Regions from separate parts of the Gracilibacillus sp. Marseille-QA3620 genome, predicted to be linked through region 3. Evidence: riboswitches for the same ligand, from Rfam matches in the RefSeq annotation. Region 3 holds a riboswitch; each other region holds the start of a gene.
What was found. Region 3 has a riboswitch for cobalamin ahead of metE (5-methyltetrahydropteroyltriglutamate--homocysteine S-methyltransferase). Riboswitches for the same ligand answer to the same signal wherever they lie in the genome.
Positions count from the first base shown of each region.

Region 1: it holds a riboswitch for cobalamin, as region 3 does, so the genes downstream of both, ACY8DX_RS17905 (ABC transporter substrate-binding protein) here and metE (5-methyltetrahydropteroyltriglutamate--homocysteine S-methyltransferase) in region 3, are expected to answer to the same signal.
Region 2: it holds a riboswitch for cobalamin, as region 3 does, so the genes downstream of both, ACY8DX_RS11510 (anaerobic ribonucleoside triphosphate reductase) here and metE (5-methyltetrahydropteroyltriglutamate--homocysteine S-methyltransferase) in region 3, are expected to answer to the same signal.
Region 4: it holds a riboswitch for cobalamin, as region 3 does, so the genes downstream of both, ACY8DX_RS17395 (FecCD family ABC transporter permease) here and metE (5-methyltetrahydropteroyltriglutamate--homocysteine S-methyltransferase) in region 3, are expected to answer to the same signal.

Region 1 is NZ_CM143102.1:3,542,404-3,550,858, reverse strand. Features, by position in the region: gene ACY8DX_RS17930 (iron ABC transporter ATP-binding protein) at 1-62, shown strand, start outside; gene ACY8DX_RS17925 (siderophore ABC transporter substrate-binding protein) at 213-1,247, shown strand; gene ACY8DX_RS17920 (antibiotic biosynthesis monooxygenase family protein) at 1,317-1,649, shown strand; gene ACY8DX_RS17915 (polysaccharide deacetylase family protein) at 1,708-2,394, opposite strand; gene ACY8DX_RS17910 (DUF6509 family protein) at 2,548-2,871, shown strand; cobalamin riboswitch at 2,892-3,092, shown strand; gene ACY8DX_RS17905 (ABC transporter substrate-binding protein) at 3,369-4,328, shown strand; gene ACY8DX_RS17900 (TetR/AcrR family transcriptional regulator) at 4,483-5,097, shown strand; gene ACY8DX_RS17895 (acyl-CoA dehydrogenase family protein) at 5,118-6,290, shown strand; gene ACY8DX_RS17890 (acyl-CoA dehydrogenase family protein) at 6,250-7,470, shown strand; gene ACY8DX_RS17885 (SCP2 sterol-binding domain-containing protein) at 7,590-7,955, shown strand; gene ACY8DX_RS17880 (AMP-dependent synthetase/ligase) at 8,056-8,455, shown strand, end outside.
Region 2 is NZ_CM143102.1:2,272,088-2,280,542, reverse strand. Features, by position in the region: gene ACY8DX_RS11535 (hypothetical protein) at 351-443, opposite strand; gene ACY8DX_RS11530 (DUF5412 family protein) at 461-601, opposite strand; gene ACY8DX_RS11525 (HAAS domain-containing protein) at 649-1,410, opposite strand; gene ACY8DX_RS11520 (PadR family transcriptional regulator) at 1,416-1,739, opposite strand; gene ACY8DX_RS11515 (DEAD/DEAH box helicase) at 1,967-4,225, shown strand; cobalamin riboswitch at 4,317-4,497, shown strand; gene ACY8DX_RS11510 (anaerobic ribonucleoside triphosphate reductase) at 4,626-6,512, shown strand; gene nrdG (anaerobic ribonucleoside-triphosphate reductase activating protein) at 6,512-6,967, shown strand; gene ACY8DX_RS11500 (YpzG family protein) at 7,021-7,173, opposite strand; gene ACY8DX_RS11495 (DUF6438 domain-containing protein) at 7,486-8,088, shown strand; gene ACY8DX_RS11490 (branched-chain amino acid aminotransferase) at 8,245-8,455, shown strand, end outside.
Region 3 is NZ_CM143102.1:3,841,429-3,847,601, reverse strand. Features, by position in the region: gene ACY8DX_RS19360 (carboxymuconolactone decarboxylase family protein) at 144-905, shown strand; gene ACY8DX_RS19355 (flavodoxin) at 941-1,441, shown strand; gene ACY8DX_RS19350 (DHA2 family efflux MFS transporter permease subunit) at 1,839-3,215, opposite strand; cobalamin riboswitch at 3,475-3,662, shown strand; gene metE (5-methyltetrahydropteroyltriglutamate--homocysteine S-methyltransferase) at 3,840-6,080, shown strand.
Region 4 is NZ_CM143102.1:3,465,728-3,474,182, reverse strand. Features, by position in the region: gene asnB (asparagine synthase (glutamine-hydrolyzing)) at 10-1,896, shown strand; gene ACY8DX_RS17415 (gamma carbonic anhydrase) at 2,217-2,747, opposite strand; gene ACY8DX_RS17410 (alpha/beta hydrolase) at 2,856-3,659, shown strand; gene ACY8DX_RS17405 (tetraprenyl-beta-curcumene synthase family protein) at 3,674-4,744, shown strand; gene ACY8DX_RS17400 (LLM class flavin-dependent oxidoreductase) at 4,786-5,802, shown strand; cobalamin riboswitch at 5,851-5,986, shown strand; gene ACY8DX_RS17395 (FecCD family ABC transporter permease) at 6,122-7,192, shown strand; gene ACY8DX_RS17390 (ABC transporter ATP-binding protein) at 7,186-7,983, shown strand; gene mnmM (tRNA 5-(aminomethyl)-2-thiouridylate-methyltransferase MnmM) at 8,127-8,455, opposite strand, start outside.

The DNA.
Region 1 (8,455 bases), 300 kb from region 3:
TGCATATCCCAGTGCAGGAGCAAAACGGTTGCCGCATTTGTGTCTACTTTAATTCGCATTAAGGCTTTCCCTCTTTTATCATCTAAACGAAAAAATCTAGAAATGCTGGTAAAAAGAGTTGACAGATTTTGAAAGTTCAGTTTAGAATGATAAATGTAAATGAAAATGATAATCATTTTCAATTAAAGATTCTGTTTAGGGGGAAATACAGGATGAAGAAGTGGAAGTTTTTAGCAGCTCTTGCAACACTAACATTAATGTTGTCTGCATGTAACACAAGTGAAGAGTCAACAGGAGGAGATTCCTCTGAGAAAGCTTCACAAACAGAAGGAAATGAGTCTAACTCAGCATTCCCGATGACTGTGCCTTCATTATCAGATTCACGTGAAGATGAAGAAAGCGGAAAAACGACGACATTTGAAGATGTCACTTTAGATAAAATGCCTGAGCGTATTGTAGCGCTTGACTATGGTTTCTTAGATACACTTGATGCTTTAGGGGTTGAAGGAATCGTAGGGGTTGCTGCCGGCGGTGGTAAAGGAAATATGCCGGATCACTTGAAAGAAAAGTATGTAAATGATGATGTAGCTGATGTTGGTACATTGAAACAAATCGAATTTGAAGCAGTAGCAGCAGCAGAGCCGGATGTTATTTTCATCTCAGGCCGTCAAACACCGTACTATGAAGAGCTTAAAGAAATTACGCCAAATGTTGTTTTCATTGGCTCTGACAATGAGAATTACATAGAGGCTGTATACGAAACAGTTGATCTAGCAGCTAAAATCTTTGATAAGAAAGATAAAGCAGAGGAATTAAAAGCAAATCTGCAAGAAAAAGTGGATGCTGTGAAAGAAAAAGCAGCAGGCTATGAAAATGCACTAGTGGCTATGTACAATGACAAGAAAATCTCCGGATTCGACAACGGTAAAGATTCTCGCTTCGCTTATGTTTATAATGACTTTGGATTTAAGCCGGCAACAACTGAAATCGATGCTTCATCACATGGTTCCGATTTCTCTTATGAATCTGTCCTTTCCGTTGACCCAGAGGTGTTGCTCATCATTGACCGTACAGCTTCTGATGTAGAGACAATCAAAAAAGATATTGAAAATGATATCATCAAAAAAACACGTGCTTATAAAGAAGGAAAAATCGTCTATCTTGACGGTGTTAACTGGTACTTCTCAAGCAATGGTGTAACAACAGAAGCAGATAAACTTGATGAAATCTTAAATGAGCTTAAATAATTTCATTAATATGGAGCATGTCTCAAAGGGACATGCTCTTTTTAACTAAATGGGACAGGAGTGAGAATCATGTTTGTACAAATCCGTAAGTGGACAGTGACAGAAGGAAATGCAGACAAGATACTTGAGCGCTTTAAGAAAAAGCCTGGACAAGGACCATCCTTAGTGGAACAGCGTGAAGGATTCATCGGGCGTGAGCTGTTAGTGAAGAAAGCAGCACGCGGGGAAGAGGAAGTGGTTATGCTGGTTCGATGGGAATCAGAGGAAGCATGGAAGGCCTGGGAGAAGAGCCCTGAGCATATCGCAGGCCATAAGGCGAAAATCAAGGAGCATGGCGGAAAGCCGCCAAAGCCTGATTATGTTATCAATATGGAGCACGGAAAATACCTGGTCGTTGAATAAGACGAGTGAACAAAAAGCCCATCCCTAATAAAATGTGAGATGGGCTTTTTGTTCGTCTTTAAAACTCAAGAGGAGGTGTTGTCTCATCCATCACCTTAAATGTGTAGCCTTTATGCTTCAAACGGCGGATAATTTCAGGCAGTCCATCTACAACGGTTGTATTCCCATTGAAATCATGGAGCAGGATATATAAATTTTCTTGTCCATTGATTGAATTCATAATCCCAGCTGTAATTTTCTTTTCGGGAACCGGAGGGTTAATCGCATCATTTGCATCACAATTCCAATCAAAAAATACATAACCGCGTTTCTTGCCTTCCTCCTTAAGGATTGGCATCAAATTAGTACCGGCATATTGCCGGTTGATGTAATTATTTGAACCGCCGGGAAAGCGTAATATATTTGGAGAGGAACCGACTTCTTTCTTCAAGAATTCCTCCAGCCGTTCAATATCCGCATAGAAAGATGCCTTTGACCGGTAAATAGATGAATACTTGTGCGAATAGGAATGAAGTCCAAGAGCATGACCACGTTTCACCATTTCCTTGTATAAATAATGGTGTGATTTTTCTTTCGTACCGGTAACGAAGAAAGTTGCCTTCACATCATGGAGATCAAGGATATCCATGATTGGTTCAGTGATATTGGATGGGCCGTCATCAAAGCTTAAATAGGCTGTTTTGGCAAGAGCTTCATTTGGAAGCAGAAGAAGAGCTAATAAGGAAAGTACAATTAATTTTCGCATTTTGTTCTCCTAAGTCATCAGGGTTTCTCGAATAGTTTAGGGAAAATGCATGAAGAATATGCAGAAATGATTAATGCATAGAAACAAAAAGTGGTTAAAATGTCGAACAAATATGTATAATATGAAATAGTTATGGATGAAAGGTTTGATTGAATGTTAAAGATTGAAGGCTATACAGTGGAAAGATTGGACGATCCATTTGGAATTTTAACCGGCGAACGGTATGAATTCTTTCTTGAGCTCGATGTTCCGGAGGATGATGAATTATATAGCGAGAACGGTGTTATGCTGCGCGTTATTTTCTTAAAGGATGAAGAGAAGGAACGAATCAGCAAATATGAATTCATTGAAAATGAAACGAAAAATGTGCTCGACTTTGAATTAGAAGAAGACGAAGAGACAGCTGTCCTTACTTTTTGCCGAGAGCATTATGATGCAGAAGAGGATGATTCGGCTATTGAGAATTTATCCAATTGAGGATATGATTAGAGATACAACCATATAATCCGTAATAGAGTGCCTTGATGAAAACAAGGATAATAGGGAAACCGGTGCAAGTCCGGTGCAGCCCCCGCTACTGTAAACGCATATAAACTGATTCACTCATGCCACTGGTTCATTATTGAATACGGGAAGGCGGAATCAGGTTAAACAAGATAAGCGTAAGCCAGGAAACCTGCTCTATGTACTTGAATTCTATTTTTCGGTGGGAAGAATAGGGCGACTGATTCTATGCTTCTATTACTGGAATGCCGCCTTAGCTTCGTATTGAAGCTAAGGCTTTTTATGTGGCTGAAGATTTGATTCCGCATTAACAGACAGAAAGGGCTCCACGGCTAAAAGCGCAAAGGAAAATCGAGGAGCATAAGAACCATTGTCCGTAAATGCCGGATTGCTTAAACTAACTGTCATTGAGGTTTAGAAATCCTCGATGATGGAAGTTTCACTTTAGAGGAGGGGAATTATTCGTGTTAATGAAGAAGAGATTTGCCGGTATATTGGCCTTCTTGATGGCCTTATCCATTGTTCTTACTGCTTGCGGCGGTACATCAGAGAATGAAAACGAGAGCAAGAACTCCAGTGAAAGTACAGAAAGCGCATTTCCAGTAACGGTGAAGGATGGAACAGGAGAAGAGATTACGATCAAAGATAAGCCTGAGCGTATTGTCTCCTTGCTTCCGAGCAATACTGAAACAGCGTATGCATTAGGGCTTGAGGATGAAATTGTCGGGGTATCTGATTATGATAATTATCCTGAGTCTGTTTCTGAGAAAACAAAGCTAGGCGGCATTGAGGTGAATGTGGAGAAATTATTGGAGCTTAATCCTGATCTTGCTTTATTTTCAGCCTCTCAAGGGACAAATGATAAAGATATCATACAACAGCTTCAATCAGCTGGGATAGATGTCGTTGTTGTCCCAGATGCAAATTCTATTGAAGGTGCCTATGAGACAATGGAGCTGATTGCAAAGGCAACTGGTAAAGAGGCGGAAGGCGAAGAAATCATCGCTGAAATGAAAGAAGAGATAGCAGCCATTAAAGAGAAAGCGGCTGAGGTGAAGGAAACGAAGAAGGTATGGATTGAAGTATCGGCCTCACCGGATTTATATACAACGGGAAGCGGCACATTTATGAACGAAATGCTCGAGATCATTGGGGCAGAAAATATTGCAGCCGACCAAGAAGGCTGGGTAACGATGAGTGAGGAAACGGTCATTGAAAGGGATCCTGATGTTATCATCACTACATATGGTTATTATATCGATAATCCACAAGAGCAGGTTTACGCTAGAAGCGGCTGGTCTGAAGTAAATGCTGTGAAGAAGAAGGAAGTTTATGATGTGAACAGCGATACGGTCACGAGACCAGGTCCTCGCTTAATTGATGGATTAAAGGAGATTGCGAAGGCAGTCTACCCGGATGTGTATAAATAAGATAAAAGAGTTGGAAGGCTTTCATTAAGAAAGCTGTCCAGCTCTTTTTTTGTCGAAAACTATTATTTAAATTTTCTGTTAATTTTATTGAAAAGTCCCAATTACTGGGTTAAGATAGTACCAATACGTACTCGTACTCTCATAACAGAATGGAATGATCAAGATGCTGCTAATGAAGGAACTTCCGAAAGAAGCGAAGGATAAGATGCTGTATTCTGCCTTAAAGCTCTTTGCTTTAAAGGGTTTTAAGAATACCTCTGTTCTCGAGATTGTTGAAGCTGCCCATGTATCCAAAACGACCTTCTATCAGCAATTTTCGAGCAAGGAAGCATTAGTTGTGGCTCTTTGCCAGGATTTAATTGATGAAATCGCCTTGGAAATCAAAAAGGCAGCTGTGCAAGAGCCGAGAGTTGGCTATAAAGCGTATGCCGGTATTTATCGCTATTTGCAAATCTGCTTTACCAATCCTGCTGTGGCTCATTTTATCCTGCTTGAATCAGTTGGTATTTCTGAGGAGGTGGAGGTAGTCAGGCGTGAAGCGATGCAAAGCTTTGCTGACCTGATTTTTGTCTTTGCCTATCAAGAGTTTTCAGAACAGGTGAGAGAGGAAGAAATCCGCATTATCTCGCAGGCAATGGTAGGCGCCATTAATGAGGTGGTGATTCGCCATGTGAAGGAGACAACTAGTGACCTTCATATAGAGGAAATGGCCAGATTGTTGAACAGGCTTGTCATAGGCGCGTTCGTCAATCTATCGAACGATCACTAATATGTGAGGAGGGATTTGGCTTGGTTTCATTCAAACCGAGTGAGGAGGAAGCCGCATTTATTCAAGTGGCGCGAGATTTTGCCCTGAAAATGATTCGGCCGGCCGCAAGAGAAATGGAAAAGAATCGTAAGGTCAGTGAGGAAATCATCAAGAAGCTGCAAGAAATTGGCCTGGATACCCTTGAATTGCCGGAAAGCTTTGGTGGATTAGAGCTTCCTGTCCTCTCGCAGGTACAGATTTTGGAGGCATTAGCTTATGGGGATTTAGACATCGTACAGGGACTTCCAGGAGCAGGGGAGTCAGGGGCCTTTATAAGAGAAGCGGAGAAACATCCTGCTTTTGCTGCCTATAAGAAAGCTTGTCAGGCTGGGAATGTACCAACAATCGCCTTTTGCCATCCGAACCAGCCAAAGCTGTCCATCAGCCGTCATGAAGAGGGCTATCTGATTGATGGCGAGACTGTTCCGCTTAGAAATGGGAAGTATGCGGACTATGTGCTGATCCACGGGAAAGCACAGGATGGAGAAGAGGTCATTCTCTTGCTTGAGAACAGCCTCGATCATTCATTCAAGGCTTTAGAGGGTGATTATCGATTAGGTCTATTAAGCGCTGGGTTTGCCAGCCTGTCATTCAAAAAAGTAACCGTTTCCAAGGAGTCGGTCATTGCTAGAGGGGTAGAAGCGAGAAAGCTTGCTCAGTCTGCTATGAGGCGAATTCGGGTCATGGAGGCAGCGAAGGAGGTAGGGGTTATCTCTGCTGCGCTTGATTATACGGTGGAATACACCGCAAGCCGGAAGGCATTCGGCTCAGAAATCGCTAAGTTTCAAGGGGTATCCTTTAATGTCGCTCAGATGGCGATTCATGTCAAAGCTGCCCGCCATCTTGTTCTATATGCGGCTAAGCAAATAGACATTGGAGCCAATGATGCTGGATTCCACAGTATTCAAGCTCTGCAGAATGCTCATCGAGCTGTCCGGTTTGTGACAGATTCGGCTGTACAGCTTCTTGGGGGACATGGATATGTCCAAGACCACCCTGTTGAGAAATGGATGAGAGACGGTCAGGCCCAAGTGGTATGGCTTGCGCAGGAGCATGACTTAAACGCGTATGCAGGAGATTGGCTCCTGAATGAAGATGAAAGGAGTGAAGCGGTTGATTTCATACGAACTGTCTCCACATCAAGCCCAAGTTAAGGATGTTGTCCATTGGTTTGCCGAAAATGAAGTCCGTCCCATTTCTATGCTGTCTGATGAACAAAAGAGGGTGCCGGATGATTGGCTGAAGAAAGTCAATCAATTAGGAATCTCGCTCAGTATGTCTTCCTTTGGAGAGAAGGATGGAGATGTTGAGAGGAAAGAAAAAGAGGAGAAGAAACGGGAAAAGCAGGGAAACCGGCTTGGCGTGATTGCTTCAGAGGAGCTTGGATGGGGAGATTGCGCCATTGCTCTTACATTGCCTGGACCAGGTCTTGGAGGCCCGCCGATTCAGCATAGCGGTACAAAGGAGCAGAAGGAGCGTTTTCTTTCAATCTTCTCAAGAGATGAAGAGCCTAAATGGGGAGCATATGCTTTAACGGAGCCGGAGGCAGGCTCGGATGTATCTGGATTGCAGACAACCGCCGTGAAGGTAAATGGAGGCTATGTCCTGAATGGTCAAAAAATCTTCATTACGAATGGTAAGAGAGCCTCATGGGTAGTGGCCTTTGCGACTGTGGATAAGACACTTGGAAGAGCCGGTCACCGGGCATTCGTTGTAGAGAAGGGAACGCCGGGATTCTCTTGTACGAGGCTTGCGGATAAGATGGGGCTGCGGGCTTCTGAGACAGCAGAACTGGTCTTTGAAGATTGCTTTGTTCCGGATGAAAATCTGCTCGGAGGAGAGGAAGCCTATCAGAGCACGGGCGCGCGCTCAGGCGGCTTCAGAGTTGCGATGAAGACCTTTGATAGTACAAGACCGATCATTGCGGCCATGGCTACCGGTATTGCAAGAGCAGCGTATGAGTATACGCTCGAATTCGTCCAATCAGAATTCCCGCGCCATGGTGTGCATTACAGACAAGCGTTGGGGCTATTGGCCGAGATGCAGCAGAAGATACTAGCGGCCCGCCTGTTAACTTGGGAGTCAGCCTGGAAAGGAGACCTAGGAAAGCCTAATGCGAAAGAGGCTGCAATGTGCAAGGCCTTTGCCGGGAAGATTGCACTTGAGGTAACATCGGCAAGCCTGGAAATCATGGGACCTTATGGCTTGGAGGGGAATTTAGTAGAGAAGCTGTACCGTGATGCGAAAATCTATGACATTTTTGAGGGCACAAATCAAATTCAGCAGCTGATTATAGCGCGTCATTTATATGAACCATATGGGATTCGTGTATAAAGAAGCAGTCATTTGCAGGAGGTGATGCCCTGACCTTAATAGAATGTGAGTTTGCTATTAAAAAGAATGAGATAAGATTCAAATGCCGGAAGGCCAATAAATGAAGGAGGAAAAGAAAAATGGGTAAAGCAATTGAAGATTATACATTACCGGAGTCTTTTACAAAAATTGAGGAGGCGTTAAATGCCAATCCTGGTCCAATTGAGGGAATTACGACAAGGTATCAGTTTACGATAACGGGAGCAGAAGAAGGTGTCTATCAGCTGAATCTGCAAGACGGCAAGGCAGAGGTAGCGGAAGGAGAAGCTGCCCCAGCTGACTGCACCTTGATTATGTCTCTAGATAACTTCCGCCAATTCTTGCTAGGCAAGTTAAATGGAACTGTTGCGTTCATGTCCGGCAAACTCAAGATTAAAGGAGATATTGGTAAAGCGATTAAGCTTGAAGGCATCTTGAAGCAATACAATGTCCAAGACCATCTATAAGTTTGTGAGACTGGTTAGGAGTGCTGATGAACGAATTGGTAGGGAGAGATAATCAGGTGTGGTATCCATACCTGATTATCCTATATAAGGGAGGTGTCCTATGAAACCTTTGAATCTGGTCGATATGGTTTATAGAACAGTTCAAAGATACGGCCAGAAAGATGCATTGATGGCAAAGGTCAAAGGTGTTTACAAAGCAATCACCTATGCAGATTTTTGGGAACAGGTTGCTCATACGGCCCATGCCCTTTTGGAGAGAGGAGTAGGGAAGGGAGATAAGGTTGCCATTCTGTCGGATAATCATCCATACTGGGCAATCAGTGACCTTGCGATTATGAGCATTGGTGCAGTCAGCGTTCCTATTCATTCCACTTTGCCGCGTAATCAAGTAAGCTATATCCTTCATAATTCAGCCTGCGAATTCATTTTTGTTGGAAATGAGAGGCAGCTGCAAAAGCTGGAATTAGAGGAATTTCAGCATGAGAGAGTCGTCATTTATG
Region 2 (8,455 bases), 1.6 Mb from region 3:
TGAGAGTATCGTTTCCTTGAATTCTTTATTGTTTTTGCAAATATTCAGCCTGAAAAACGTTGGTTTTTTCGAAATTAACTCTTTCTGTAGATAATCCCTTTATTCTTTTTTACGTATATAATCCTTGATATTGACTTTAAGGGCGATTAAACAGAGTTTATGGGCGAAACTCAATGCTTTAAGGGCGAAAAAGTAGAGCTATGGGCGAGAAAGTGAGAGTAAGGGCGCTTGTGGAGGGCTATGGGCGAAAAAACAGGCGAAAGGGCAAATAGCAGCCGCTCTATGAGAAACAATCTCTTATATGCAAACTTGCACTTGTTTGTTAGCCCCTATGTAAAAAAGCTAACCAGTCAGCTCCTAAATAACAAGCCTGACTGGTCAGCATTTTTTTGATGCCGATATTCAAAGGTGGCGTTTGGCACCTTCAGCATGTGTCCATTAATGATGATCGTCTCATTATCTACCCATTCATTCTCAGCGCTTTTAGTTCAATTGTTGCGGTTTGATCATCCTTCTTGTGGGTGATTAACCCACCCCGTATCGCATAGGAGGATGTGGCCCCGCCATTTACTAAATAAGCTCTGACGGTATTGGTCCCGATAGGAGATAACAGGTATCATCACTACATTCATCACAAGATGTCATCGATCAAACACTTGCTTTTCCTTTCTCCCGTTTCAATATTATAAGCAAATAGACCCCAATGATGCTGTAGGTTGCGGTCATACTGATGACGATTTGAGTTATTTCATCTAATGATGTTTGGGACAGGGCAAGCTCCGGCAGATATAAGGCAAGAAGGGTGACTGGAAGAATAAAGGTCTTTGCCCAGACTGAGAAGAAGATAATAAACCCGAGGAATAGCAGGCCAATCAGGATACTCCCAATAGTTCCGAAGTGAATGACAGGAGATGGATAAAGTAAATCAATGAGTAAAACCCCGCCGATGAATAAGAAATTTAACGTACATGGAAATAAAATCACCAAAAATTCCTTCCACTTTGATAGCTGGCGGCTGGCCGTATAGCGGAGGGCTGCCATCACACCTGCAAAGAAAAGCAGAATGCAAATCATGGTGCCGATGATTGTCAGAAGTCCATAGCTTAATGGGCCATTTATCAGGTCTTTAAATACGAGGTAGGACATTCCTCCGATAATAACCAATGGTATGAATTTCATCCAATCCTTATAATCCGTTTTCATTTCCGCCGAAAGGCTCTGCATATACTCCTTAGGTGATGAACCAATAATTTGTTCAATGGATTTGCCGTTTGATTCGGCTTCATATAAATGATCAGCTAGGTCACGGATGATGTCATCAATCTCTTCATTCTTTTTTCCGCTTGAAAACAGATAGATTTTTAAATCCTCGAGAAATTTAGTGCTTTTCATGGAGAGCTTTTCTTCCATATTGATTACCTATCCTTTCTGATAATAGCATTCACGCTTTTTTCCAGCTGTGCCCATCTTGATAGAAACTCCTCTAACGCTATTTCACCCACGCTCGTTAAGGAATAATATTTCCGCTTCGGTCCAGCAATTGACTCCTTGCGTACCGAAGTGATCAATCCTTCCCTTTGCATTCTCAGCAAGAGGGGGTAAATGGTTCCTTCACTAATGCTGTCAAAGCCGTAGCGGCTTAATTGCTCTGCAATCTCATAACCATAGCATTCCTTCTCCTTTATCATGGCAAGGAGGCAGCCATCCAATATCCCTTTCATCATTTGCGTCTGGGACATTTGTTATCACTCCGATTCTAATCCTTTTAAACAGGTAGCAGGATTATTTATCTTGTATTACAAGGTATAAGATAAGTATAGGATTGTATATCTTGTAAAGCAAGGTATTTTTTTACTTATTTTTAACGATTGAACTGCCCAATTTTGCCTTGTTCCCAGAACATATATTTGTATGGTATAGTAATCGAATTGAGAACAAAATTGATGCGGATAAGAGGATAGGACTAGTGATTACTTCAACTTCTATTTCAACGAAAGAATATATTACCCAATGGCAGGAAGCCCTGTCACAGGAGATAGGCCATTTAAAAAAATATGGCAGCCATAAATATGTACTTATGAATGGGAATCAGATTCAATCAGGCGACACATATACGTATTATTTTGAGACGATGTCACCACTGAAGATTCCCATTGGCACAGTTGCCCGGCTCGAGCGGGATGGGAGCAAATACGATGCTCGTGTGCTGTCGGCTGAGGGAAATACTCTATTAGTTTCTTTGGATCAATCCATTGGGGATCTAATTGATGAGGCCTTTATTTCCCATGATCCATGGGAGCTTTTAGAGCAATTGATTGAACGGTTAGATGATATTAAGAAGAGTAAACGGAAGCGCAGCCGAGTCAAGAGGCTGATGAATCCCGATTTTCCGGATAAGAGGACGCGCACTGATAGCAAAACGGCTGTGCAGGAGCTGTTTCAGCGTTCGAAATACAATCCGGTAACCTTTGTCTGGGGACCGCCGGGAACAGGGAAGACATATACGCTGGCAAGAACAGCTGCAAATAAATATTTTAAGGATAAGAGAGTATTGGTGCTTTCGCACAGTAACCAAGCAGTAGATGTACTGCTTGGGGAGATGGCTGCCTTCATTAAGAAGGCGGATAAGTTTCGTACTGGCGATCTATTGCGCTACGGAAACCAGGCAGGTGACGGGTTATTGATGCATGGAGACATTCTGCCGTCACAATTGCTTGCTGACCAGGATGCAGGTTTGCTGTCTGATAAAGATCGGATTACCGAGGAGAAGCGTCTCTTGAAGAAGGATCTCTCCCAATCGTTCAGTGTCAGGGACTCACAACAGCTTCTAGAGCTTGAACAGAAGCTTGGGCGTATTCTTGACAGAATTCGTAAGCAGGAGATGAAGCTCGTCAAGGAGGCTTCCATTATCGGAACAACGCTTGCAAAGGCGGCCAATGATCCTGTCATATTTGAGCAGGAATATGACCTTGTCATTGTAGATGAGGCGAGCATGGCGTTTATCCCGCAGATTGCCTTTGCCGTAAGTATGGCAAAAAGAGCGATTGTTTGCGGAGATTTCAAACAGCTGCCGCCGATTGCAGCATCAAGGGGGCAGCTTGTTGATACATGGCTGCGGGAGGATATATTCCACCGTGCTGGTGTCGCTGATATTGCGAGCGGCGGCGTATTGCATCCACATCTATTCCTCTTGAAGGAACAAAGAAGGATGCATCCGGATATATCTGCTTTTACGAATCAATATTTATATAATTCCCTTGTCGGAGATCATCCAAGCGTGCAGAAGAGCCGGGAAGAGATTGTGGCCCGGGCGCCGTTCGAACAAGCGGCTTCCATTCTGTTAGATGCGAGCTTTACTGGTGAGCATTGTTTTAGCGGGGGCACCTCAGGGTCAAGGATGAATATCATGCATGCCCTGCTTTCTCTGCAGCTGCTTCATGAAGCCTACCAGGGCGGAAGCAAATCAATCGGGTATGTGACACCATACAGGGCTCAAGCCATCTTGATGGAGAAGCTTCTTCAAGACTTTTATCCGGAGCAGTATGGGGCAGGTGCGTTTATGGCCGCAACTGTGCATCGTTTCCAGGGGAGCGAGAGGGAACTGATGATCTTTGATACGGTCGACTCGTATCCAGAGAGAAGAGCTGGTATGCTCTTAACGGGTAAAGAGAGTGAGCGTCTATTGAATGTGGCAATCACAAGGACAAAAGGCAAGCTTATTCATGTCAGTGATGTGAATTTCTTGAAGAATACGATTCCGAGATATAAAACCTTGCATCAATTCATTGATTTCCAGCTTCAGCACAATAAGACGGTCGGGATGGACCAAATTGGAAAATGGATCAAGCATCCTCATCCAAAGCTTAAATGGATGTATGCCCGCAAACTAGATGATGTGCTGAATGATGTAAAAGAGGCTCAGAGTCAAATTATTCTATCGCTTCCTAATCGCTGTATTTTATCGAAGGAGCTTGCACAAGCACTGACCACAAGACCAGCTCGTGCGAAATTAGCTCTCTATTCAAAAGAGGAGCATCCTTATTTAGACCCGGATCTTCATATACAGGAGGGACCTCCATTCAGCATGATCTGTATTGATCGCCGTTTCTTATGGCTGGGCATCCCGATTGAAGCGAATAGAAATGTTGATCCGCCTTATGTAGCGGTCAGACTCGACTCGGAGGAAACCATCAACTATATCCTGCAACAATTACCACGTGGTTAGGAAAAATATGTCCTTTGCTATTTTCTTTAGATAGTTATATAATCTTATATACAAGATATAGTTTGTGAATAAAAACACAAATACAAGATATTGATTAAGTGCAGTTAAGGCGCCATTTATGGCTTAATAGGGAATTCGGTTAAAATCCGGAACTGTACCCGCAACTGTGAATGCTGATGAAATAAGTAATCCACTGTGAAGAGACTTCATGGGAAGGGCTTAGAGTAAAGGGAAGCATGAGTCAGGAGACCTGCCTTATCGAGCAATCGTTTTGCCTTTATCGGGAGCAATGAAGGTGGATAGTAGCAGCAAATGAAGAGTATATTCATTTTTATGCAAATCCAATCCCATTGCCTGAAGATAGAGGTGATGGGATTTTTTATTTGGGAGGCGTATTGATATGAGTAAGGTGTGTATAGAAAAAACGTTGGCGGAAACTCAGTCTGTTGAGGAATTATTGAGCTCATTTAATGAAATTGTTCATTTGACGAATCCTGAATTAGTCAATGAGAATGCAAATATGAATGCGTCTACTCCAATGGGGCAGATGGGGAAATTCGCCAGTGAGTCTGCACGCTTTTTTGCGAGAGAAAACCTATTATCTGAGGAAGTAAAAAAGGCAATTGAAGCTAATTTGCTTTATCCGCATGATTTGGATTTTATGCCGACGGGGACAACAACCTGCTGTCAAATTCCTCTTGGACAAATGCTTACGAAGGGATTTGACACCGGTCATGGAAGCATGCGTCCGCCTAAGGATATATCAAGTGCAATGGCGCTGGCCTCTATCATATTGCAAGCAAACCAAAATATGCAGCATGGCGGTCAGTCATTCCCGATGTTTGATGCTGATCTTGCTCCATTTGTCCGTAAAACCTATGAGAAGCATGTAAAGCGCTTAGAAGCCTATCCAAGTGATTGGAGCAAAGAAACGATAGAGCAAATCGCTTGGGAGGAAACGGAGAATACCGTATATCAAGCTTGTGAAGCCTTCGTACATAATTGCAATTCCATGCATTCACGCGGGGGCGGACAGGTGCCGTTTGTGTCTGTGAACTATGGAACAGATACAACGAAAGAAGGGCGGATGCTTATTAAAAATCTTTTGCTGGCAACAAAAGCCGGGCTTGGCAATGGGGAAACACCAATCTTCCCAATTCAAATCTTTAAAGTGAAGGAAGGGGTTAACTTCAATGAGAATGACCCTAACTATGACCTTTACTTATTGGCCCTGGAAACGACTGCTGAACGTTTATTCCCGAATTTCAGCTTCATTGACAGCCCGTTTAATAAGCAATATTATGATGGCACACATGAATCAGAGGTAGCCTATATGGGATGCCGTACAAGGGTGATGGGCAATAGACATGGTGTTGAGAACAGTATTGGGCGTGGCAATCTTTCCTTCACATCCATTAACTTAGTTAAGCTGGCGCTCCTGTCCAATACGCTAGAGGATTTCTATCGTCGACTAGATGACATGTGCGATCTTGCCATAGTTCAGCTTTATGAGCGTTATCTATACCAAGCTGCGAAACAAGTGCGTCACTTCCCATTCCTGTATACACAAGGAGTTTGGAAAGGAGCAGAAGAATTAAACGAGGATGATCAGCTTAAGGAAATCCTGAAACAAGGTTCACTCGCGTTCGGATTCATCGGGCTTGCAGAATGTGTGAAAGCCTTGACTGGTTTCCATCATGGTGAAAGTGAAGAATCCTACGAGCTTGCCCTTGATATTATCCGCTTCATGAGGGAGAAGGCGGATAAGGCAGCAGAGACCTATGATTTGAATTATTCCTTAATTGCAACGCCAGCAGAGGGACTTAGCGGAAAATTCGTGAAGAAAGACCGTCTTGAATTCGGCAGTATAAAAGATATTACAGACCGTGAATATTACACAAATTCATTCCATATTCCAGTCCATTTTCCAATCAAGTCACTCGATAAGATCCGTAAGGAAGCGCCATTCCATGCTTACTGTAATGGCGGACATATCACCTATGTGGAAATTGACGGGGACCCTAAGAATAATTTGAAGGCACTCGACCAAATTATTCGTGCGATGGCTCATTACAAAATCGGTTATGGTTCTATTAACCATCCAGTTGACCGTTGCTTAAAATGCAATTATAAAGGGTATATTCAGGATACTTGCCCTCATTGCGGCAATGAGAACGAAGAGGATATTGAACGGATTAGAAGAATCACCGGTTACTTGGTAGGGGATATGAGTAAATGGAACCCGGCTAAACGTGCAGAAGAAAGAAACAGAGTGAAGCACGGATGATGAAGGTGATGAATATCATCCATGACAGCATTGTGGATGGGGAAGGCTTGAGAACAGTTGTGTTTTTTGCGGGCTGCCTTCATTTCTGTAAGGGATGTCATAATCCCTCAAGCTGGAATCGGGAGAATGGTCGAGACATGACCATTGATGATATCTATGAGGAGGTTATGTCCAATCCTCTGACAGATGTTACATTCTCAGGGGGAGAGCCTTTTATGCAGGCCGATGAACTTCAATATCTGGTCATGAGGCTGAAGGAGTCGGGCAAGAACATTTGGATATACAGCGGCTATACACATGACGAACTCCTCACCCATCCCAATCCTGCCTGCCAGAATGTTCTTAAATATTGTGACGTATTGGTTGACGGCAGGTTTGAACTGGAGAAAAGGGATCCGAAGCTGCTGTTTAGAGGAAGCTCTAATCAGCGAATCATTCATTTGCAGTCTGTCTGATGAAGCGAAAAAGACACCCGTTTTGGGTGTCTTTTTCGTTTTGAAAGCATCCTTTACCAGCGGTGAGCCTTTGCGTTACTTCTCAAAATGATATTGGTCTGAGACATCATCGTATGTCCGTTGACCTGTGACTTTGAGCGCTTCCTTCTTGTCCAGTTATGGTGAAAAAGGGAAGAGTGCGAATCTAATTCGTTTCTGTAACTCAAGTCTAATCACCTCGTCAGTTGGATACGTTCTTGGCTCACACCCCGTATGAGGGAGCAGCCTTTTTTAGTATGTCTCTATATGTCATTGTTCATGCATGGGAATCATACAAAGGTACTGTTTTGGGAAAAAGAGGGATTTTTATGGTGAGAATAGGGAATAAAGTGCTTTAATTAATAGAGAGATTGCCTTATGATAAAACGAAGGAAAAATGTTACAATTATTTTATTGTTGTTACAAAGATATTATTTTGAACAGAAATTTTATTTATAACGAATTATTGGCATGATTCTTTCAAGGAGGCTGCAATTAAGTTGTTTAAAGAGATTTCCATTTCCCGTACTTCATGTATAGGAAACTCCCCGATATATCAATCAACCATTCAATCAGACGGCAGAGTATTTTGGAACGGTGAGAAGAATGTATCTTTTTTAGGAGAACATAAATTTACGATCAGCAGCCCGCGCTTGAAGAAATTAGAGGATTTATTACTATCATTTGATTATAAGAATTTTACTTATCACTCATCGAGGGAAATTATCCCTGATAGTCCTACATGTGTTACACGTGTTGTCTTTAAGCACGGGGAGACAAAAACGGTTGTTCATGATTTGGGTGATGTGGATGGTATGATAGAAAATAAAAAGCATACCTTAAAAAAGCTTGAACGCTTTGAGCGGGATCTTGAGAGAATTGCTGGATTAAAGACCCTAATCAAGCAGCCATTATATTTGTATCATTTCAAGAACAAGCACATGGAGAATGTGGAATATGTATTATCCTCTCCAAGCCAGGAAGAAGCCTTCAAGCTGATTGACGCTACTTATGTTCAATGCAAAAATTGGGAAATAGAAAAACTCGGACGTGATTCTACCCATCATTTGCACCCATATATCGTTATGCAAAAAGATGATTAAGCATACTAATTTTGAAAGAAGGATGAATTTCCAAAAGAGAAATTCATCCTTTTTTATAAAAAAGACCTTTTTCATGTCTTTAGGGCTTGCGGAGCAGGGAATTCAGGAGTACAATTATTTTTATTAACTATTCTGACAATTTGAAGGAGACATCATATGGATACGCAAATCTCAATCATTCATGCAAGAACAAAAAAACAAAAACCTAATCCAGAGGCACTAGGGTTCGGAAGAATCTTCACGGATCACATGTTTATTATGGATTATGATGAAGAACTAGGTGGCTGGCATGATCCGCGCATCATCCCATATCAACCCATCACGCTTGATCCTTCCTGCATGACCTTTCATTATGGCCAAACTGTCT
Region 3 (6,173 bases):
TGGATTAAATGTTAAGTTATGAACTTATGGACATAAAGTTTTGTTCAATTTTGAGCATGTATTGGAGTCCTGAACAAGCTGGGACATCGATGCTGCTATACAGGAAGAAATGAAAACATGGATTGTCATTGGAGGCTGAAGCAATGAGTATAAGTGAAACTGCGCATAAGAATCATGAAAAGCTCTTTCCGGAACGTCAATCAACCTGGAAGGTCACCGACCCTGAGCTGCTAGAGATCTTTGAGAACTTTGCCTTTGATGAGGTGATGGAGCATGGGAAGCTGGATGAAAAGACAAGAATGCTGGTTATCCTTGCTTCCTTGATTGCTCAGCAAACCTTAAGTGAATACAAGACCATGCTGGAGGCAGCCTTGAATGTCGGCGTAAAGCCGATTGAGGTAAAGGAGCTTGTCTATCAGTCGGTACCTTATTGCGGATTTGCTAAAGTAGTGGATTTCATCGACTCTACGAATGAAATCTTAATCAAGCGCGGCATTGAACTGCCATTGAAGCGGCAGGCAAAGGTCACGAGGGAGACGCGCTATGAGAAAGGGTTTGCCTTGCAGAAGGAAATCTTCGGGGATGAAGCGATTGAAACGATGTACCGGAATTGCCCGGATAATCAGCTGCCTATTCAGCGCTTTTTATCGGATAATTGCTTTGGAGATTATTACACCCGCCAAGGCTTGGATTTGCCAATGAGGGAATTGCTTACTTTCTCGATGATCCTTTCACTCGGCGGATGTGAGCCGCAGGTGAAGGGACATATTCAAGGAAATGCCAATGTCGGCAATGATAAAGAAATGCTATTTGATGTCATTGTGCAGCTGCTTCCTTATCTCGGTTATCCGCGGACATTGAATGCGATTCGCTGCTTGAATGAGGCTTTGCCTGATGAACAGTAATTCGTAACCACATATTTGAGAATGGAGATGGACATATGATGAAAGCATTGATTGTTTATTTCACTCGAAGCGGGAATACGGAAACCGTTGCTCATACTATTGCGAAGGAGACAGGGGCGGATACCTTTCATCTGCGGCCGGCCTTTTCTTATTCTTATGATTACGAGGAGTGTGTGGAGGAAGCGACTAGAGAATATGACCGCCATGCGCGTCCGCTTTTAGCATCTGTTCCTGAGAATATGGATCAATATAATGTGGTGTTCATCGGGTACCCTATCTGGATGGGAACCATGCCGATGGCCATGTTCACATTCCTTGAAGAAACAGACTTTTCCGGTAAGCGGATCATTCCATTTTGTACTCATGGCGGCAGCGGCTTAGGCCATAGTGAACAGGATATTGTGAAGCTCTGTCCAGAGGCGACCGTGCTAAAGGGTATCGCAATTGATGGACAACATGCGGGGTCAAGTGCGTACAAAATCGAAGAATGGCTGCACAGACTTGGGGTTGAAACCATCAGTCATCGCCGGGTTTGATTTCATTGAAGAATGAGGAAGGCTCTCTGCTTGCTTAAGCAGGGAGCTTTTTGCTAGGGGGGATTTGTCAGGAGGCAGCCCTGATGACGCTGTTTTGGTTCGTGGGTAGTTCGAAGGGCGTATGGTTTCGCCTATGCACTCGGTTTATCGCTCATCCCGCATGATTATCGCCCATACCGAATAATTTTCGCCCATACTATCGGATTATCGCTCATAAAGCTTAGATTTCGCCCATAAATGAAATGATTTCGCCCTTAAAACGCGCGAAAGAAAAAGAAGGCCAATTACAGCAGAAAGAGTCAAAATGGACAAGTTCGGGGTGTTTTTGCAGGAAATCATCTCCTTTCAGCTGGAAATCTGTCAGAAAGCAAACAAAAAGCCAGGCAATCCGCCTGGCCTAAACGTTCACTCTTTTAATGAAGAGGGAGGCAACGAAGCCTATAATGGTGATGACGACAAGGAAACTGAAGGCATATTGCACACCGGCAATCAAGGCTTCGGCGACGATGTTCTCACCCGCGGCTTCACCGCTTATCATGTAGTTGTGCTGGCCTTTTGTGAGCAGGCTGACAGAAACGGCGGTGCCGAGTGCGCCGGCTATTTGCATGAGGGTATTTACGATGGCGGTTCCATCGGGATAATATTTGCGCGGCAGCTGATTTAGGCCGTTCGTCTGCGATGGACTGCTGATCATGGTGACACCGATGATTAAGCCAATATGGAGCAGGATGAAAGCGGCAATCGAGATATCACGGGAAATACCTGAAAATAAAAATGTTGTCACAATGAGCAGCGCAAATCCCGGAATAACGAGCCATTTTGGTCCATATTTATCCATGAGACGGCCGATGACGACAGACATGATACCATTACAAGCTTCAGCTGGAAGTAAGATGAGCCCGGCAATCAATCCCGTTATTGCTAGTCCTGTTTTGAGAAACATCGGCAGCAGGATGGCCTGAGACATGATAATCATATGGCCGACGAAGACTGCGAAAAGGCCGAATACATACATAGGATATTTCAATACGCGCAGGTTCAAGAGAGGCTGCTCAATCTTGAATTGACGTTTGGAGAAGATGATAAGGGCAGTGAAACCAATCAAGATAGGCAGGATGACCTCTGTACTGACAAATTCTCCGCTGCCCTCGCCGGCTATGCTGAAGCCGAAGACGATCCCGCCGAATCCTAGGCTTGAAAGCAGGAAGGACGGGATATCAAATTTCAGTTTCCTTGGTACTGTGACGTTTTGCACGACCTTCCAGCCGAATGCGAGCAGGAGGAGAAAGATCGGCAAGGTTGTCCAGAAAATATAATGCCAGGTGAAATATTCAGTAATAAACCCGGAAAAGCTCGGCCCGAATGCTGGACCACAAAGGATGACCAGGCTCATAATGCCCATGACAGTCCCACGTCTTTTAGGGGGGAAAATCAATAGGAGAATATTAATCATGAGCGGCATTAAGATTCCGAGTCCGCTTGCTTGAATGATACGAGCAAGCAAAAGCAGACTGAAGGCTGGTGCCAGAGCGGCAACAAACGTCCCGAGTGAAAGCAAGGAGAGGGCGGTTATGTATAGCTGCCTTGTCGTATATGTTTGATTTAAATAGGCTGATAGAGGGACAAGAATCCCCATAACGAGCAAGAATCCTGTTGTGAGCCACTGTGCGGTGGCTGTTGAGATTTGGAAATCAGCCATGATTTCTGTGTAAGCCATATTTAAGGCTGTTTCGTTCAATAACCCTGTAAAGGCCGATAAAAGCAGAGCGGCCATAATGAGGGCTGGCTTTATATGTTGATTCGGTATTGTTTGATTCAATCGATTACGCTCCTCTAAGCTCAGGTGAAGGTGCTTTGTACATTAGTATAAGCACTTTTTCTGAAAATAAATATGGTGTCATAATAAATGAATCCTTTCATAGGAGCAATAATCCTTCTGTTTGGTATCACGCTTTATTTTTGATTATTCAAAAAATAGATAACAATCAATTCCTTTTTATGGTATAGTCTCTTTATATTGTTATTTCACAATCGAATAGCGTGTAAGAATTGGTGCCAAACGAATAGTTTGGCTTAAAAGGGAAGTACGGTGAAAGTCCGTCGCTGTCCCGCAACTGTAAATCGGAGTATATCGCAAAAAACCACTGCCACTTGAGCGGGAAGGTGCGATTAAAGTGCGTTGATGATGAGCCAGGAGACCTGCCAATTCCAGTACACACCAATACCTACGTGGAAATAGGAGGTGAAGCGTGCCGGATTGTTTCGGACACTGTACGAATCATAGGGATTAGGGCATGCTTGCCTTTCTTTATGCTGCGAACAATTAACAGCCATCTTCCAGGAGGGAGAGGGCTTTTGATGTTTTCTGAAAAACGATACAAGGGGAGGAGCTCGTAGGATGAAATGGACACGCACAGTCATCGGTTATCCGTATATTGGTGAGGATCGGGAATGGAAGAGATGCTTAGAGGCTTTTTGGAGGGGAGAGGTATCAGAGGAAACGTTTCTTGATCAGCTGAAGCAAATACGCTTATCCAGGCTGAAGAGGCAGATGGAGCTTGGAATCGATGTCATGACTGTTGGAGATTTCACGCTGTATGACCGGATGCTCGATACGGCGTTTATGTTTGGGATGATTCCAGCCCGTTATTCTGATGTAAGCAGATTATCGAATCTCTCCCTTTATTATGCCATGGCAAGGGGAGAAAAAGGGGCCGTTGCTTGTGAAATGACGAAATGGTTCAACACAAATTATCACTATATTGTTCCTGAATATGATGGCCAGGAACTTTACATAACGAACAATCGTCTACTTGATTGGTTCAAGGAGGCGAGAGATGAGCTTGGCGTTGTGACGAAACCGACGATGATTGGGCCGTATACCTTCATCAAACTTGCAAAGGGCTATGATGATTGGGAGGCATTGGCAGAACAGCTTATTCCGCTGTACAGCCAGGTGATTGCAGAGCTGATTAAGGAGGGTGCTGAATGGGTGCAGCTTGAGGAGCCAGCCTTGGTGCTGACATTGGATGAAGAGGAAGTAGCCTTCGTGAAATCGATTTATGAGAAGCTGGCTGCTGAAAAAACAGCGGGAAACATTATGCTGCAAACATACTTTGAAGGTTTATCAGTCTATGAGGAGTTGATTCATCTCCCTGTAGATGGAATTGGTCTTGATTTTGTTTCCGGCTATCTGCAAAATATGACCTCCATGAAGCAATTTGGGTTCCCCGCTGAAAAGGTGCTTGCCATCGGTATTGTGGATGGGCGCAATATATGGAAGGCTGATTTGGTGGAGAAGGCCGAATTGATCCAGTCCATCCTTGGAGTATTCAAAGCTGCGGAAGTATGGGTCCAGCCTTCCTGCAGTTTGCAGCATGTACCGGTATCCGCTTCGACGGAGCAGAAAATGGACGGGAATATTAAAGGGCTGCTCGCATTTGCTGATGAGAAAATCAAGGAAATTGATCAGCTTGTTACGTACTTTGAGAAGCCAGGGATAGTTCTTGGCGGAAATAGGAGAGCGGTGCAGCCGGCTGTCACAGGGGTGACTCTTGAATCAGAGGACTTTAAACGATCTTCACCCTATCCTGTTCGCCGAGATATTCAAGCGCAGAAGCTTAACCTGCCGATTTTCCCGACGACAACCATTGGCAGCTTCCCGCAGTCAAAGGAAGTGAAGGAAACGCGTAAGGCTTGGCGAGATAAGATTATTTCCGATGAATCCTATGAAGCGTTTATTGCACGTGAGACCGAGCGGTGGATTCGCATACAAGAGGATTTAGAACTTGATGTGCTTGTGCACGGAGAGTTTGAACGGACAGATATGATTGAATATTTCGGAGAGAAGCTTGATGGCTTTGCCTTGAGTGAAAAGGCATGGGTGGTCTCTTATGGGTCTCGCTGCGTGAAGCCGCCTATCATTTATGGAGACGTGAAGTGGCTTGAGCCGATGACCTTGAAGGAGACGGCTGCTGCGCAAGCGATGACCGAGAAGCCGGTGAAGGGAATGCTGACTGGTCCTGTGACTATCTTAAACTGGTCCTTTGTCCGAGATGATATCCCGCGCAAGGATGTTGCTAATCAGCTTGCCCTTGCCCTTCGTAAGGAAATCGACTGCCTTGAGCAAGCCGGAATTACTATTATTCAGGTGGACGAACCGGCTTTAAGAGAAGGACTGCCCCTTCGAAGGGCGGATTGGCAGGAATACCTGACATGGGCAATCCCATCCTTCCGCCTTGCAACATCAGGTGTCCAAGATGAAACGCAAATCCATACACATATGTGCTACTGTGATTTCCATGATTTTGTGAAGCCGATTGAAGCGCTCGATGTTGATGTAATCTCCATTGAGACATCAAGAAGCCATGGCGAATTCATTCAATCTTTACAGCATACGCCCTATGAAAAGGGAATCGGATTAGGGGTGTATGATATTCATAGCCCGCGTATTCCATCTACAGAGGAAATGCTTGAAATTATGCAGGATAGCCTCGAGGTGCTTGAACTAAGTCAATTCTGGGTTAATCCTGATTGCGGGCTGAAGACAAGGAGGGAGGAGGAAACGGTTGCCTCGCTCCGCCATATGGTCAGTGCTGCCAAGCAATTGAGAAGCTTTATTAAGATGAGACAATATTAACCGATAATAAGGACGCTCCCTGTACTTTTTCGTGTACAGTGGGTGTCTTTTTTCTTGGGTAGGAAAAATTAATTCCTTGTAATAGGGACCGAT
Region 4 (8,455 bases), 370 kb from region 3:
TTTTTCGTAATGTGCGGTTTTGTTGGGTGTGTTCTAGATAAATGTCAAGATGCTCTCGTATCTGATTGTTTAAAGGAAATGAACAATCTTATTTACCATAGAGGACCGGATGATGAAGGTTTTTATGTTGATGAATATATTCAATTAGGCTTCCGCCGTTTAAGTATTATTGACCTGGAAAGCGGTCACCAGCCACTTTCTTTTGAAAATGAACGGTATTGGATCGTTTTCAATGGTGAAATTTATAACTATTTGGAGCTAAGAGAGGAGCTTTCCCTTAAAGGATTGGAATTCAAGACGAATTCTGATACGGAGGCTATCCTTGGTGCATATGCGTATTATGGAGAAGCGGCTGTTAAGAAGCTGCGCGGGATGTTCGGGTTCGTCATTTGGGACAAAGAGGAGAAATCCATCTTTGCAGCGCGCGATCCGTTTGGAATCAAGCCGTTCTTCTATAAAGAGGAAGAAGACAGATTATTCTTTGCCTCTGAGAAGAAGAGCATCGTATTGGCTTCTGGTGATGAAGAGGTTAATTTGGATGCATTGCAGCATTATTTAACTTATCAATTCGTGCCTGAGCCGGAAACAATGACGGATGGCATCAAGAAGCTGCTCCCAGGTCATTATCTAAAGAAATCAATCGGGGGACCAATTGAAATCGGTCAATATTGGAAGGCGTCCTTTTCACCAGTTCTGAAGTCAGAGCAGGATTGGACAGAGGAGATTCGTGAAGTAATGATTGACAGTGTACAGAAGCATATGCGCTCAGATGTGCCTGTCGGTTCATTCCTTTCCGGAGGAATTGATTCTTCTATAATTGCTTCTATCGCAAAGAAATTCCATCCAAATATTAAGACGTTCTCTGTCGGCTTTGAGCATGAAGGATTCAGTGAGATCGATGTGGCAAAAGAAACAGCCGATAAATTGGGCGTAGAAAACATTAGCTACATCATTTCGCCGGAGGAATATATGCAGGAACTGCCGAAGATTATGTGGCATGCTGATGATCCGCTTGCTGACCCGGCATGTGTACCACTTTATTTCGTTTCAAGGGAAGCGAGAAAGCATGTGAAGGTCGTGCTGTCTGGGGAAGGAGCGGATGAATTATTTGGCGGTTATAATATTTACCGCGAACCGCAATCTCTTGATGTATTCACGAAAATGCCTGCTGTCTTAACCCGTTCCTTAAAACGAATTGCGGCTATTCTTCCTGAAGGGGTTAAAGGAAAGAGCTTCATTGAACGTGGCTGTACACCAATGGAAGAACGCTATATCGGCAATGCGAAAATGTTCGTGGAGGATGAAAAGAAAGAGCTGTACAAACCATACCATGGCGGGTTGGATTATAAGACCATTACTGCACCATTCTATCGTGACGCAGCAGGGTATGAGGATGTCAGCAAGATGCAATACATTGATATTCATACATGGCTCAGAGGGGACATTTTGTTAAAGGCTGATCGGATGACGATGGCACATTCCCTTGAGCTGCGTGTACCATTCCTTGATAAGGAAGTATTTGAGGTGGCATCTAAGATTCCATCTGATATGAAGACAAGTCATGGCACAACTAAGTACATTCTGCGCAAAGCCGTGGAAGGAATTGTTCCTGACCATGTACTCACAAGAAAGAAACTAGGTTTCCCTGTTCCAATTCGTCATTGGCTGAAGGATGAGATGTATGATTGGGCTGTGAACATTATTCTGGAAAGTGACACGGACCATTTATTCCATAAGGATGTCATTCTCCGTTTGCTTGATGACCATGTAAAAGGAAAGGCCGATAATAGCCGCAAGATTTGGACAGTACTTGTGTTCATGATCTGGTATGGAATCTTTATCGAAAAAAAGTACTCTTTTCAAACAATGACTGAAGATTTAGTAACGACACATTAATAGGGATGTAACAATCCTGGGGCATCCGCTTCCGTTGCGGATGCCTATTCTTTATGAATGGATGATAACGTTTTCAAAAAAATATTTAATGGAAAATGAAACCAAAATGATTCTTATACAGTAAAATAATTGATAGGTACTAAGTAATTATCTTTCCATACATACAAGAACAAGCATATGAACTATTCAGGCTGGCCATTAAATGGATGTAGAGAAATGAGCTTGTCATGTTCCTCTGGCAGGACAAATAGGAACAACCTAATATGATAATGAACATAAAAAATGGGTATACAATAAGATGTATCCCATTCTATATTGGGTTATTGATTTGGTTGGATTGGTTGTATACTGGCATAATAACGTCCTTTCTCAGCATACTCTCGATAGATTCGGTCCATATCCTTTATGTCCTCGTCTGTTAACGGGCGGATTATTTTAGCTGGGCGGCCGAACGCAAGGGTATTTGGCGGGATTTTCTTGCCCTGCGGGACAAGACTGCCGGCACCGATGAAAGCACCTTCGCCAATTTCAGCGCCATCGAGAATGATGGAGCCCATTCCTATTAAGGCTTTCTTCTTTACATGGCAGCTATGAAGGATGCACTGATGTCCGACTGTGACATCATCCTCAAGAATCAACGGATTATTAGGGCTTTGATGCAGGACAGAATTGTCCTGAACATTGACATTGTCGCCGATGATGACGGGGGCGACATCGCCTCGAATAACCGTATTAAACCAAATGCTTGAGTTCTTGCCAATCGTAACGTCACCGGTTATGACAGCATAGTCAGCTATATAGGCTGATTTATGTAAGGAAGGGATTTTATCTTTATATTGATATAATTTCATTTCATAACCTCCGTATTCTATTGTAAAATAGATAGTTAATGAAAGTGTACATATAAAAAAATGATGTGTAAATATATTTACGTATAATCAAACTGGAGGAGTGCATCTATGAAAAAATGGGAAACCGAGGGGAAGGCTAACGGGGTGATTGTCATTGTCCATGGGGCAATGGAGCATTCCGGAAGATACACTTGGCTTGTCCAAAAGTGGCTGTCAGCTGGATACCATGTTATAAATGGCGACCTGCCTGGACAAGGGATGACTTCAAGAGCAAACCGCGGCCATATTAATTCGTTTGAAGAATATATCGATACCGTAGAGACGTGGGTGAATGAAGCCTATACATTCGGACTGCCTGTCTTTATGCTTGGCCACAGCATGGGTGGTTTGGTTGTGATTAAAATGCTTCAATCGAGAGAATTTAATCTTGCAGGCGTTATCCTGTCATCCCCTTGCTTCGGAACATTGATTAATCCGCCTAAGATGCTGGATACCATTTCCCATGTCATGAATCTTGTGTATCCATCTTATCGGAGAGGTACGGGGATAACCATTGACATGGCTACGCGTAATAAGGAAGTCATTGAGTTTGACTTAAATGATTCTCTTTATGTGACGAGTGTGTCCATTAGATGGTATCGTGAACTGGTAAAGGCGATGAAGGATGCCTTTGATTTTGATGAGGATTTTCCGGATATTCCATTACTGGTCATGCAGGCGGGAGATGACAAAATTGTTGACCGCAATATGGTAAGGGAATGGTTCAATTATTTCCCTGCCTCTGAGAAGCATTATAAAGAGTGGCCAAAGCTGTATCATGAGATATTTAATGAACCAGAGCGGGAGGACGTATTCCAATACGCCAAGAGCTTTGTGGAAGCCCGCCTCCGTAATATTGGTTATATCATTTAAGGAGATGGAGAATGTTGAGGCTGCCTGCAACTGAATTCGGTTTAGCGAAATTGGTTTTTAAAGATATCTTTCCAATCGTTCACCGTGAATTGGACTATTGGGAAGAAAGAGCGAAGTCAATTCCTAATGAGGAGCTCCGCATCCAGGCGACGGCGAGTATTGCCCATAAGACCTTTCATTGTGAAGGCGGGTCAATACTCGCTTTAATTGCTGGGGAAGACAGGGCTCAGGTAATTCGATTTATTGTTGCTTACCAGACAATCAGTGATTATCTTGATAATTTATGTGACCGCAGTACCTCATTAGACCCGGAGGATTTTTCTCTGTTGCACGAATCCATGCAGCATGCGCTCAACCCAACAGCGGAGCTTAAGAATTATTATGAGCGACGAGAGGATCAAAATGACGGCGGATATTTATCCGATCTGGTAAAGACATGCCAGGAGGTTATGCAAACCTTGCCGTATTATAAGGAGATTCAGCCGTATTTATTCGAACTTTGCGGGTATTATTGTGATTTGCAAGTACATAAGCATGTTATATGGGAAGAAAGGGTACATAGACTACAAGCCTGGTTCGAAGACAATAAACATCATTTGCCTGAAGGGATGACCTGGTATGAATTCAGCGCTTGTGCCGGCTCAACGCTCGGAATTTTCTGCCTTGTCTCCTATGGGGCGCGTGCATCATTTCGAGATGGTCTCGCGAAGAATGTCAGGAATGCTTATTTTCCCTATGTACAAGGACTTCATATCATGCTCGATTATTTCATTGACCAAGAAGAAGACCGGGTCGGTAATGATTTGAACTTCTGTTTTTATTATGAATCTGAGCAGAAGATGATAGAACGTTTATGCTTTTTTTTAGAACAGGCCAATCGGGACATCGAAATGATCCCGGATGAACATTTTCATAAGATGGTGAATCAAGGATTGGTGGGCATTTATCTTGCTGATGGAAAAGTGGCCAAGCAGAAGGATGTCAAAGCACATGTTCATAAATTATTAAAACAAGGGGGATTTCGCTCCTATTTCTTTTATTGGAATTGTAAAATGTACTATGCCATGAGAAAAGTGTCGAAGTGAACAGGGTGAAGAACAATCCTTAAGGGAGGCTATCTATACCGATGTTAAAGCTCAGTGTTTTGGATCAATCACCACGGGCAGCTGGAGAACCGACAGAAAAGGCATTAAGCAATACAGTAGAGCTGGCAAGACTTGCTGATGAATTAGGCTATTCCCGCTTTTGGGTTTCGGAGCACCATGACAGCCTGGGGCTTGCAGGCTCCTCTCCTGAGATCTTAGCTGCATGGATAGCTGCACAGACAAAGCGTATTCGAGTTGGAACAGGCGGTGTAATGCTTCCGCATTACAGCGCTTATAAGGTTGCAGAGAATTTCCGGGTGCTGTCTGGGCTTGCGCCTGGGCGAATAGACCTTGGTGTGGGACGAGCGCCCGGCGGCATGCCGAGGGCGACGAGGGCTTTGCAGGATGGACGTCCAATTCCGAGCAAGGATCGTTTTCCCGATCAAGTGGATGAACTATACTGGTATTTGCATGACCGTCTCCCGGATTCTCATCCGTATTATGGATTGACGGCTACCCCTGTCATTGGGGAGCATCCAGAGCTTTGGATGCTGGGCTCCAGTTCATCAAGCGCTGCTCTTGCTGCCTATAAAGGTCTTCCGTATAATTTTGCGTTATTTATTAACAGCGAATTTGCGGAAGAGAATATGCAGCATTATTTGAATCAATTCCAAGCATCTGAAACACTGTCACGTCCAGAAGGCATGGTCACGGTTTTTGCCGTATGTGCTCAAACGGACGAGGAGGCCGAGTATTTGGCTGGCTCGCTTGATCTATCCATGCTTTGGCTGGCTCAGGGGATTATGAGGGAAGGGACGCCTCATCCGGATGAGATTCTAGATCAGAGCTTTTCCATCTATGAACGGGAAAGGATTATTTATAATCGGCGCCGTATAATTATTGGCTCTCCTCAGACAATTGGCAGGCATCTGGCCGAGCTTAGTGAGCGTTTTCACGTCAATGAAATTATGTTGACCACGATTACACATTCCTTCGAGGCAAAGAAAAAATCCTTTGAATTGATTGCAAAAGAGATAGGGTTGAACTTTCCTGATTAAGAATTGCGTATTGTCCTATGTTCCAGTACAATGAAGAAAGAATAAAATAGCTGATTATTCCATAAAAGTGCCCTTTTCAAGGGAGAATAGGGAAACCGGTGAGACTCCGGTGCAGCCCCCGCTACTGTAATTGGCGAGTAATGCCGCCATAAGCCAGGAGACCTGCTTTTAATGGTTTTAGCACTTATTTTTCGGAGGGAAAAGTAGGCTTAAAGCATTCACAAGAGCACATGCGTGAATCCTTAGCTCATCCTTTGGGCTGAGGTTTTTTTATTGTCTGGCAATTAACTTACACCAAGGAAATGATGGAGTGGAAAAGATGAGCAGTAGAGAAGGAAAACATGGAGGAGTGCAGATGACTGCCCTTTACGCGGGCAGCATTTTGTTCATGGCGGCCGCGGTCATTTGGGGTCTTCTGAGTGGAAGTGCTGATTTGTCTGTAGGGGAGATTGTCGGCATTCTCCTCAAAAATATAACAGGGTATGAAGGATTCTTTGATGGTCAGAAAAATATCGAGATGATTATTTGGAATATTCGCTTGCCTCGCATTTTGCTGGCGTTATTGGTCGGTAGTGCCCTTGCCCTGGCAGGTGCGGCATTCCAAGGACTTTTGCAAAACCCGCTGGCTGATCCTTATACCATTGGTGTTTCATCAGGGGCCTCGGTTGGAGCGGTGATTGTCTTGTTCTTTCAGGTAGAAATTGCTTTCCTTGGATCCTATACATTGCCGCTAGTGGCAATTATATTCAGTTTCGCCTCTTTGTTTCTGGTCTTTGGAATCACGAAAGCGGCGAGCAGGACATATGCGAATGAAACAATCATTTTATCAGGCATTATCTTGAACTCCTTCATTGGCTCGGTCATATCGCTCATTATTGCTCTATCATCGGGAGACCAAATGCGAGAGGTCTTGAATTGGCTGATGGGCAGTGTGGCTTTAAAAAACTGGGGGCATATTGGTCTATTCTTTCCATTCTTTGCAGTTGGTTCAGCCGTGATTTTGTTCCATTACAGGGAGTTGAATGCACTCGCACTTGGTGATGAAGCAGCTCAATATGGAGGGATGAATGTGAGAAGGAAAAAGCTGACTCTCCTGATCAGCGCTGGACTCCTGACAGGAGCGGCCGTATCAGTATCTGGTGCGATTGGCTTTGTCGGCTTAGTCATCCCGCATCTTGTCCGTTTAGTTACGGGGGCTGACCATAAACACCTCATTCCGCTGTCAATGATGATTGGCGGAGGATATTTGGTTCTTGCCGACATGGTGGCAAGAACCATCGTCAGCCCGCAGGAATTGCCAATTGGCGTGATTACCGCCTTGATAGGGGCGCCTGTGTTTACTTATTTACTCATAAGAGAACGAATAAAAAGAAGGAAAATGGCATGTTAAAAGTATGTAGCGTAAGTGCAGGGTACCGGAAAGAACAGATGGTTCTTAACGATGTTTCTATGCAAGTGAAAAAGGGTGAATTCTATGCTTTATTAGGTCCGAATGGGAGTGGAAAAACCACCTTCATTAAAGCGATTTTGGACCCGAGGCATCTTAGTGTGAGCGGAAAGGTTGAGATTGCCGGGAAAAAGGCGCGTGACTATAGCACTGAGGAGCTGGCTCGGGTGACGGCTGTCTTGAGTCAGGAGCATACTGTGAGTTTGGATTTCACGGTTGAGCAGATTGTTCTGCTTGGGCGGTATCCGTATCAAGGCAGGGGCCTATTTAATACATACAAGAAAGAAGACCATATCATTGTGGAAGAATGCCTTGAGAAAACGAATTGCCTTGCCTTTAAGCATAAATATTTTCAAGATTTAAGCGGAGGGGAAAAGCAGCGTGTATTGCTTGCAAAGGCATTGGCTCAATCACCTAAGCTGCTGTTTTTGGATGAACCGACCAATCATCTTGATATTAAGCATTCGATTGAGCTGCTGGATTTATTGAAGGAGCTGCAGCTTAAGAATGGATTAACGATTGTGGCCATCCTGCATGATTTGAACCTTGCTTCGCTATACGCAGATCGGCTTGCTTTACTGAAGGGCGGTCAAAAGGTAGCGGAGGGGGAGGCAGGCCTTCTCTTAGATGAACCATTGCTGAAATCGGTATATGGGGTAGAGCTGATCAGCTCGCTTCACCCGGTAACGGGAAAGCCGCAAATCTCTTTCATCCCTGGATATGTGAAAGCATAAAATGGCTGGGACATAAAAACGAATGATACATTAAATGTTTACGAAACGAAATAGAAAAAGCCGAACTATTATTAATCGTGCTTAAAATGGCACTTTATAATTGTTCGGCTATTTAGTTACTGGAAAAATTTTGTCCCAGTCACTTACCTTTTCTCAATTGCGACGATGAAAGGCGGATTATTCCTTTGATTTATGAATTTATATTCCAGAACATGGGCTGTGTCCTGGGGAAGGCTGCGGGCAAATCGAAGAATCTCATCACGTTCTATATCCCCGCCTGGATGCCCATGATAAATGACTAGGACGATGATCCCTTCAGGCTTCATCATCTCAAGCAGCTGCTCGACACTTGAGATGGTAGTTGGAGCAGTCGTGATGATTTCTTTGTCACCGCCAGGTAGATAGCCGAGATTGAAGATAGCTCCGGCTATTTCTGTTCCAGCAGGAATGAATGCCTTAACTTGTTCATGAC